Regions from separate parts of the Streptomyces nidicola genome, predicted to be linked through region 2. Evidence: riboswitches for the same ligand, from Rfam matches in the RefSeq annotation. Region 2 holds a riboswitch; the other holds the start of a gene.
The links. Region 2 has a riboswitch for glycine ahead of gcvT (glycine cleavage system aminomethyltransferase GcvT). Riboswitches for the same ligand answer to the same signal wherever they lie in the genome.

Region 1 (4,648 bases), 4.2 Mb from region 2:
TGCCGCCTATCTTGTGCCGCGCTTCCGGCTCTACCGGGAGATCAGCGAGCAGGTGATGGGGCTCCTGGCCGCCCTTTCGCCGCTCGTGGAGCCGCTGAGCCTGGACGAGGCGTTCGTCGATCTGGAGGCCGGTGAGGCGGCCTGGGACGCCGCTTCGGCGGAGGCCGTGGGGCATCGGCTGCGGGCAGACATCCGGCGTGTGACCGGACTGACCGGGTCGGTGGGGCTCGCCGCGTCCAAGATGCTCGCGAAGATCGGCTCGGAGGAGGCGAAGCCGGACGGGCTCGTGCTCATACGCCCCGGTACCGAGCGGGCGCTGCTCGGGCCGCGGTCCGTGCGGATCCTGCCCGGCGTCGGGCCCGCGACGGCGGATCACCTGCGGCGGGCCGGGATCCTGACCGTGGAGGAGATCGCGGGGGCCGGCGAGGACGAGCTGGTGCGTCTCCTCGGGAAGGCGCACGGCAGCCATCTGTACGAGATGGCGCTGGCCCGTGACGAGCGGCCGGTCGTCGCCGAGCGGGACTCCAAGTCGGTATCGGTCGAGGACACGTACGACGTGGACATCCATGACCGGGTGCGGGTCCGGATGGAGGTGCGCAGGCTCGCCGGCCGGTGCGTGGAGCGGCTGAGAGCGGCCGAGCGCTCGGGGCGGACCGTGGTGCTCAAGGTGCGGCGCTACGACTTCTCGACGCTGACGCGCTCAGAGACGCTGCGGGGGCCGACGGACGATCCCGGGGTGGTGCGGGAGGCCGCGGCGCGGTTGCTGGAGAGCGTGGACACGACCGGCGGCGTGCGATTGCTGGGGGTCGGCGTCAGCGGGCTCGCCGACTTCACGCAGGAGGACCTGTTCGCGCAGTTCGCCGCCGCCGAGGAAGCGGCCGCGGAGGAGGCGGCGGCCGAGGAGCCGGAGGGGGATGCGGTCGCGGCCGAGCCCGTGGAGGCCGCCGAGCCCATCGAGCGGCGATGGCTGGCCGGGCACGATGTGCGGCATGCCGAGTTCGGGCCCGGGTGGGTGCAGGGGAGCGGGTTGGGGCGGGTGACCGTGCGGTTCGAGACGCCGTATGCGGTGGTGCCGGGGCGGGTGCGGACCTTCCGGGTCGATGATCCCGAGCTGGAGTCGGCGGACCCGCTGCCGCTGGTGGAGGGCGCCGAGGTTCAGGTCGGGTCGTCCTCCGCTCCCGCGACCTTGCCGAACGTGACGTCGGGGGACTGAGGGGCCGTGATGTCCAGACCGTAGTGGTCGTAGAGCTGGAGCTCCTGCTCGGGGGAGAGGTGGCGGCCGACGCCGAAGTCGGGGGAGTCCTTGATCAGGGAGCGCTCGAAGGGCACGTGCAGTGTGCCGTCCGTGAAGTCGCTGGGTTCGAGTGGGACGAAGGCATCGCGGCTGAACAGGCCGGTTCGTATCGCGGCCCACTCCGGCACGCCCGTGGCGTCGTCGAGGTACACCTCGTCGATGGTGCCGATCTTGGCTCCGTTGCGGTCGAACGCCTTGCGGCCGATCAGATTGCGCGGATCAACATCGGTCTGCACGGGCCCTCCAACTGATCGCGATGATCGCAACTCGTCTGTAAGCACTACGAAAGAGCACATTGCGGAAGGCGGCCACTCGGGGGCTGCGGCCAAGTAGCCGCTGGTAGGCTGGCGAGTGGCTGCTGACCCCGTGCGGGAGAGTCTTCCGACAGTAGTCGGGGGCGCCGAAGGAGCAAATCCTCCCCGGAATCTCTCAGGCCCCTGTACCGCACGGACGAGGTCACTCTGGAAAGCAGGGCGGGGTGCACGGTTTCCGCTCTCACCGACGGTGCAAGCCGGTGTGTTCCGTGTTCTCGCGGGGTGGGCCGGTGAAGCTCTCAGGTTGAGATGACAGAGGGGGAGGCCGTCCGGGTACCCGCGCCGTGGTGCCCCTCGTAGGTCGCAATGACCAGGAGGCCTCCGCCAATGACCGCCAACCGTATTCCGCTCTCGCAGCTGGAGCGAGGAATCCCCTTCGAGCAGCGCCACATCGGCCCCGATGACGCCGCTCAGGCCAAGATGCTCGCGCAGGTCGGCTACGGCTCGCTGGACGAGCTGACCGCGGCCGCGGTGCCCGATGTGATCAAGAGCGCCGAGGCGCTCGACCTTCCGGCCGCCCGCAGCGAGGCCGAGGTGCTCGCCGAGCTGAAGTCGCTCGCCGAGCGCAACCAGGTGCTCGGCTCGATGATCGGCCTCGGCTACTACGGGACGTTCACGCCGCCCGTCATCCTGCGCAATGTGATGGAGAACCCGTCCTGGTACACGGCGTACACGCCCTACCAGCCGGAGATCTCGCAGGGCCGTCTCGAGGCGCTGCTCAACTTCCAGACCATGGTCGCCGAGCTGACAGGACTGCCGACCTCCGGCGCCTCGCTGCTCGACGAGGGCACGGCCGCCGCGGAGGCCATGGCGCTGTCGCGCCGCGTCGGCAAGGTCAAGAACGGCGTCTACGTCGTCGACGCCGACGCCCTTCCGCAGACCATCGCCGTCATCGAGACGCGTGCCGAGCCGACCGGCGTCGAGATCGTCGTCGCCGACCTGAGCGAGGGGATTCCCGCCGAGGTCGCCGAGCGCGGTGTCGTGGGCGTGCTCGTGCAGTACCCCGGTGCCTCGGGTGTCGTGCGGGACATCAAGCCCGTGATCGACCAGGCGCACGAGCTGGGCGCCATCGTCACCGTCGCCGCCGATCTTCTTGCTCTTACGTTGCTGACCTCGCCCGGTGACCTCGGCGCGGACATCGCCGTCGGTACGACGCAGCGCTTCGGTGTCCCGATGGGCTTCGGTGGTCCGCACGCCGGATACATGGCCGTGCGCGAGAAGTTCGCGCGCTCGCTGCCGGGCCGCCTGGTCGGTGTGTCCGTCGACGCCGACGGGAACAAGGCGTACCGCCTCGCCCTGCAGACCCGTGAGCAGCACATCCGCCGCGAGAAGGCGACCAGCAACATCTGTACCGCGCAGGTGCTGCTCGCCGTCATGGCCGGCATGTACGCCGTGTACCACGGGCCCGAGGGCCTGAAGTCCATCGCCCGGCGCACCCACCGCTACGCCACCGTGCTCGCCGCGGGGCTCACTGCGGGCGGCGTCGAGGTCGTGCACGGCGCGTACTTCGACACCCTCACCGTGCGGGTGCCGAGCCGGGCCGCCGAGGTCGTCTCCGCGGCGCGCGAGGCCGGCGTCAACCTGCGTCTCGTGGACGCCGATCACGTCTCGCTCTCCTGTGACGAGACCACCACACGGGCCCAACTGGGCGCCGTGTGGAGCGCGTTCGGTGTCGAGGGGGACGTCGAGGCGCTGGACGCCGAGGCGGCGGACACGCTGCCGGGCGGGCTGCTGCGCGAGGACGACTACCTGACGCACCCCGTCTTCCACCAGCACCGCTCCGAGACGGCGATGCTGCGTTACCTGCGGACGCTCGCCGACCGCGACTACGCGCTGGATCGCGGCATGATCCCGCTGGGCTCCTGCACGATGAAGCTCAATGCGACGACGGAGATGGAGCCGGTCACCTGGCCCGAGTTCGGCCAGCTGCACCCCTTCGCCCCCGCCGAGCAGGCGCAGGGCTACCTGACGCTCATCCGTGAGCTGGAGGAGCGGCTCGCCGAGGTCACCGGCTACGACAAGGTGTCGCTGCAGCCGAACGCCGGCTCGCAGGGTGAGCTCGCCGGTCTGCTCGCCGTCCGCGGCTACCACCGGGCCAACGGGGACGAGCAGCGCACCGTCTGCCTCATCCCGTCCTCCGCGCACGGCACGAACGCGGCGAGCGCCGTGATGGCCGGCATGAAGGTCGTCGTCGTGAAGACCGCCGACGACGGCGAGGTCGACATCGAGGACCTGCGCGCCAAGATCGAGCAGTACGCCGACCAGCTGTCCGTCCTCATGATCACGTACCCGTCGACGCACGGTGTCTTCGAGGAGCACGTCGCCGACATCTGCGCCGCCGTGCACGACGCGGGCGGTCAGGTCTACGTCGACGGCGCCAACCTCAACGCGCTTGTGGGCCTCGCCAAGCCGGGCCGCTTCGGCGGCGACGTCTCGCACCTGAACCTGCACAAGACGTTCTGCATCCCGCACGGCGGCGGTGGTCCCGGCGTCGGCCCGGTGGGTGTGCGCGAGCATCTGGCGCCGTACCTGCCGAACCACCCGCTGCAGCCGGCCGCGGGCCCCGAGACGGGCGTCGGCCCGATCTCCGCGGCGCCGTGGGGCTCCGCCGGGATCCTGCCGATCTCCTGGGCGTACGTACGGCTCATGGGCGGCGAGGGGCTGAAGCGGGCCACGCAGGTCGCCGTGCTCTCCGCGAACTACATCGCCAAGCGGCTCGAGCCGCACTTCCCGGTGCTCTACAACGGCCCGGGCGGGCTCGTCGCGCACGAGTGCATCATCGACCTGCGGCCGCTCAGCAAGGCGACGGGCGTGAGCATCGACGACGTCGCCAAGCGGCTCATCGACTACGGGTTCCACGCGCCGACCATGTCGTTCCCGGTCGCCGGGACGTTCATGATCGAGCCCACCGAGAGCGAGGACATCGAGGAGCTCGACCGGTTCTGTGACGCGATGATCGCGATTCGCGGCGAGATCGAGCGGGTCGCCTCCGGCGAGTGGGCCGCCGACGACAACCCGCTGCGGAACGCTCCGCACACGG
Region 2 (4,648 bases):
CAGCCAGAGCCCGTAGTGGTCCGGGTACAGCGTGCGCGCCGCGTCGACCCCGCTCACCACCTCGTACGCCCGCGACCAGCCGGAGGCGGAGAGCTCCTGGGCGGAGGTGACGCAGGGGGCGTACGAGAAGCCGTCCACCTCCATGTTCCCGTACTGGGCGTCCGGTGATCCGGCCTGGCCGTGCCAGAGCAGCATCCAGACCTGCCCGGCCGCGGGGTCGGCGAGGGCCTTGAGGAGCGCCTCGTACGCGTCGTAGCGTCCCGGCGTCACCTGGCGCAGCATGTGCTCGACCTGTCCGGCCGCGGCCGTGCCCGACGCACTCACCCGTAACCGCCCCTTCGGCTCTTCAAATACGTCCGTGTTCCACACGTGGCCGGAAAGCGAGGCGCCGTCCGGTCACGTCATGAAACCAGCTTAAGCGGCGATACTGACACCGACTTGACGGACGCCGTCACCCTTCTCGTACGTAGAACGGCCGTACGTGTGTACGCAGCCAGTCCGCGACCGGGTCCTGCGTCACGTCCAGGAACACCAGGTTGACGGCCCAGGCCACCGGCGCCCGGCCCAGTGCCCGCCCCAGCGCGTCCAGCGGCAGGTCCCCCGCGCCGCTCGGGACGCCCACGGACTGCGACAGCTCCACGCCGATGAACAGGGACGGCTCCGCGTCCTCCACCGTCGCGAGGCAGCGCCGGGCGCTCAGCACCGTGCCGAGCGCCTCGAACTCCTCGCGCACCGCGGCCAGGAAGTCCATGGGGTCGACCTGCCAGTCGGGCTCGCTCAGCACCACGCGGCCACCCGTCGCCGGGCCGTCCAGCGGCGTGCGACCACTGCGGGCCAGTTCGGCGACGGCCGGCGGCGGCAGCGGCACACCCACCGTGCCGTCCGGGTTCACCGCGATGCCGACCTGCGGCGGAAGCCCGCGCGCGAACTCCACGGCCGGCGCCACCGTGCAGTCCATGCGGCCACCGGTGACCGCCATGAACTGCTGCTCGGAGCTGAACACGGGGACGTAGGCCTGGCCGGCGATCTCCAGGCTCGGCAGATCGAGGTCCCTGCTGGCGTTCGAACCGCCCCTGGGCAGCGGTATCCACACGTGGCTGCGGCCGAGCACCTCGACGATCCGGCCACCCGCCGAGCTCCCCGCCTCCTGGCCGAGGGCCGCCGCGAGGACCTGCTCCAACTCGTTGGCGGGCCAGCCCTGCGCGGGGTGGGCGTAGCCGCCCTCGTGCCCCTGGGCGTGACCGTGACCCGGCTCCTGGGTGCCTGGGAACTCCATGACTGCCATCAACCTCTGCTGTTCTGCCCGCTGCTGTGCCCGCCCGACCTTAACTCGTACACACATGGGGACACGGTGCGGTTCCTTCCGCTTACCGGGCGGGCACCGGTGTCCTACCGGGCAGGCACCGCGTCAGTCGCCGAACGTGATCCCTCCCAGCGCCTCCATCGCCGACCGGTCGAGCAGCACCGCCGACTCCATCCCGGCCGGCAGGTCTCCCCGCTCCGTCGAGCTGACGAGCGCGCCCACCGCGCGGCGGTGCCGGGCGAAGGCGTACCGGGACACCCCGCGGCCGCGGTCCCGCTGCCCCTCCAGGGCCGTGTCCGCCGGTACGTCGAGCAGCATCAGGTGGACGGCGGCCCCGCGCCGCCGCGCCGTGCGGATCACCCAGCGGCGCACCCACGCCTGCGTACCGCAGTCGTGCACGACGACGCTCACGCCCGAGCGCATGGCCCGGCGCAGCCCCACGTAGTGCGCGACGCGGACCAGCGGGCGGTACAGCGCGTACGGCAGGTAGCGCGGCATGCGAGCGGCCCAGCGCTCGCGGGTGTCCTGCGAATCGATCCGGATCTCCGTGACGGCCCGCCGCATCAGCGTCGACTTGCCGCTGCCCGGCAGGCCGGAGAGCACGACGAGGTCGCCCGCCGCGAACGCGAGCCTGCGCGGCGTGTGACCGCGGCGGCCGCGCAGGTCCCGCACCGAGCGCTGACCGGGGATCCGCACCCCTGCCACCACCGGCGCCGAAGCAGACACCGCATAAGCCCCCGCCACTGCCTTGTGCACCGTGATCGTCCTCCCCGCTGCGGTCACGTCACCCTTGCCCCTCAAGTGTAAAGAGAAGGTAATGCCCCTCAAGGGGTTTCCCTGTCGGACGGGCATGCAATGATGTGCGCGCAACTGCATACCGGCCGCTTGAATCCGCGCGGGAGAGTTCCGGGAACGACGAGTACCCGGACGCCGAAGGAGCAAGTTCCTCCCTTGAATCTCTCAGGCCCCGTACCGCGCGGGCGAGGCAGATCTGAAAAGTGGGGCGCCTTTGTGACACGGCGCCCCCACCCAAGGTGCAAGCCCCCTCGGGGCGAACCTCTCAGGTTCCGATGACAGATGGGGAGGACGTCTCGTACGCGAGACCCCGCCATCGCCGTCATGCCCCTGGGAGCAGACCAGCTATGACCCGCACCACCGCACTGGACGCCCTGCATCGTTCGCTCGGCGCGACCATGACCGACTTCGCCGGCTGGGACATGCCGCTGCGCTACGGCAGCGAGCGCGACGAGCACAACGCCGTGCGCACGCGGGCCGGCCTCTTCGACCTCTCCCACATGGGCGAGATCACGGTGTCCGGGCCCCAGGCCGTGGACCTGCTCAACCACGCCCTCGTCGGCAACATCGGCTCCGTCGGCGCCGGCCGCGCCCGCTACACGATGATCTGCCGCGAGGACGGCGGGATCCTCGACGACCTGATCGTGTACCGGCTCGGCGAGACCGAGTACATGGTCGTCGCCAACGCGGGCAACGCGCAGGTCGTACTCGACGCCCTCACCGAGCGCGCCGCCGGCTTCGACGCCGAGGTCCGCGACGACCACGACGCGTACGCGCTGCTCGCGGTGCAGGGCCCGACCTCTGCCGCGATCGTGAAGTCCGTCACGGACGCGGACCTTGACGGCCTGAAGTACTACGCGGGTCTGCCCGGCACCGTCGCCGGTGTCGAGGCGCTCATCGCGCGCACCGGCTACACCGGAGAGGACGGCTTCGAGCTGTTCGTCTCCCCCGCCGACGCCGAGAAGCTGTGGCAGGCGCTGACCGAGGCGGGCGCCGAGTACGGCCTCGTCCCCTGCGGCCTGTCCTGCCGGGACACGCTGCGCCTGGAGGCGGGCATGCCGCTGTACGGGCACGAGCTGACGACCGACCTCACGCCCTTCGACGCCGGTCTCGGCCGCGTCGTGAAGTTCGAGAAGACCTCGCACGGGGCTGACTTCGTGGGCCACGACGCGCTGGTCTCCGCCGCCGAGCGCGCCGAGGCCAACCCGCCGCGCAAGCTCGTCGGCCTGATCGCCGAGGGCCGCCGCGTCCCGCGCGCCGGGATGTCCGTCGTGGTGGACGGCAAGGTGATCGGCGAGGTCACCTCCGGCGCCCCGTCCCCGACGCTCGGCAAGCCGATCGCGATGGCGTACGTGGACCCCGCGCACGCCGAGGCGGGCACGGCGGGTGTCGGTGTCGACATCCGCGGCAAGCACGAGCCGTACGAGGTCGTGGCCCTGCCGTTCTACAAGCGCCAGAAGTAGCCCCCGCCCGTCCGGGCGCCCCCTCCGTCACCAGCACCTTCCCGCGTACAGGAGAATTCGCATCATGAGCAACCCCCAGCAGCTGCGTTACAGCAAGGAGCACGAGTGGCTCTCGGCCGTCGAGGACGGCGTCGCCACGATCGGCATCACGGAGCACGCCGCGAACGCGCTCGGTGACATCGTGTTCGTCCAGCTCCCCGAGGTCGGTGACACCGTGACCGCGGGCGAGACCTGTGGCGAGCTCGAGTCGACCAAGTCGGTCTCCGACCTGTACTCCCCCGTCAACGGCGAGGTCACCGAGATCAACCAGGACGTCGTCGACGACCCGGCCCTGGTCAACTCGGCCCCGTTCGAGGGCGGCTGGCTGTTCAAGGTCCGGCTGGCCGACGAGCCGAAGGACCTGCTCTCCGCCGACGAGTACACCGAGTTCTCCGGGAGCTGACCCCACCGATGTCCGTACTGAACGAATCCCTGCACGAGCTCGATCCCGAGGTCGCCGTCGCGGTCGACGCCGAGCTGAAGCGCCAGCAGTCGACCCTCGAAATGATCGCGTCGGAGAACTTCGCTCCGGCCGCCGTCATGGAGGCCCAGGGCTCGGTCCTCACCAACAAGTACGCGGAGGGCTACCCCGGCCGCCGCTACTACGGCGGCTGCGAGCACGTCGACGTCACCGAGCAGATCGCGATCGACCGCGTGAAGGCGCTCTTCGGCGCCGAGTACGCGAACGTGCAGCCGCACTCCGGCGCCTCCGCGAACCAGGCCGCCCTCTTCGCCATCGCCAAGCCGGGCGACACGATCCTCGGCCTCGACCTGGCGCACGGCGGCCACCTCACGCACGGCATGCGCCTGAACTTCTCCGGCAAGCAGTTCAACGTGGTCCCGTACCACGTGGACGACGCGGGCCTGGTCGACATGGCCGAGGTCGAGCGGCTCGCCAAGGAGCACCGCCCGAAGGTGATCATCGCCGGCTGGTCGGCGTACCCGCGCCAGCTGGACTTCGCCGAGTTCCGTCGCATCGCCGACGAGGTCGAGGCGTACCTGTGGGTCGACATGGCGCACTTCGCGGGCCTCGTGGCCGCGGGCCTGC

Region 1: linked by a shared signal. The riboswitch ahead of gcvP (aminomethyl-transferring glycine dehydrogenase) and the one ahead of gcvT (glycine cleavage system aminomethyltransferase GcvT) in region 2 are both predicted to bind glycine.

The regions. Positions count from the first base shown of each region.
Region 1 covers NZ_JBNBPI010000001.1:7,530,523-7,535,170, forward strand. The annotation lists gene ACOKM3_RS34015 (DNA polymerase IV) at 1-1,213, shown strand, start outside; gene ACOKM3_RS34020 (PRC-barrel domain-containing protein) at 1,156-1,530, opposite strand; glycine riboswitch at 1,654-1,749, shown strand; gene gcvP (aminomethyl-transferring glycine dehydrogenase) at 1,936-4,648, shown strand, end outside.
Region 2 covers NZ_JBNBPI010000001.1:3,358,905-3,363,552, forward strand. The annotation lists gene ACOKM3_RS15205 (enhanced serine sensitivity protein SseB C-terminal domain-containing protein) at 1-324, opposite strand, end outside; gene ACOKM3_RS15210 (enhanced serine sensitivity protein SseB) at 452-1,276, opposite strand; gene ACOKM3_RS15215 (AAA family ATPase) at 1,409-2,029, opposite strand; glycine riboswitch at 2,190-2,288, shown strand; glycine riboswitch at 2,289-2,390, shown strand; gene gcvT (glycine cleavage system aminomethyltransferase GcvT) at 2,446-3,561, shown strand; gene gcvH (glycine cleavage system protein GcvH) at 3,626-4,003, shown strand; gene glyA (serine hydroxymethyltransferase) at 4,012-4,648, shown strand, end outside.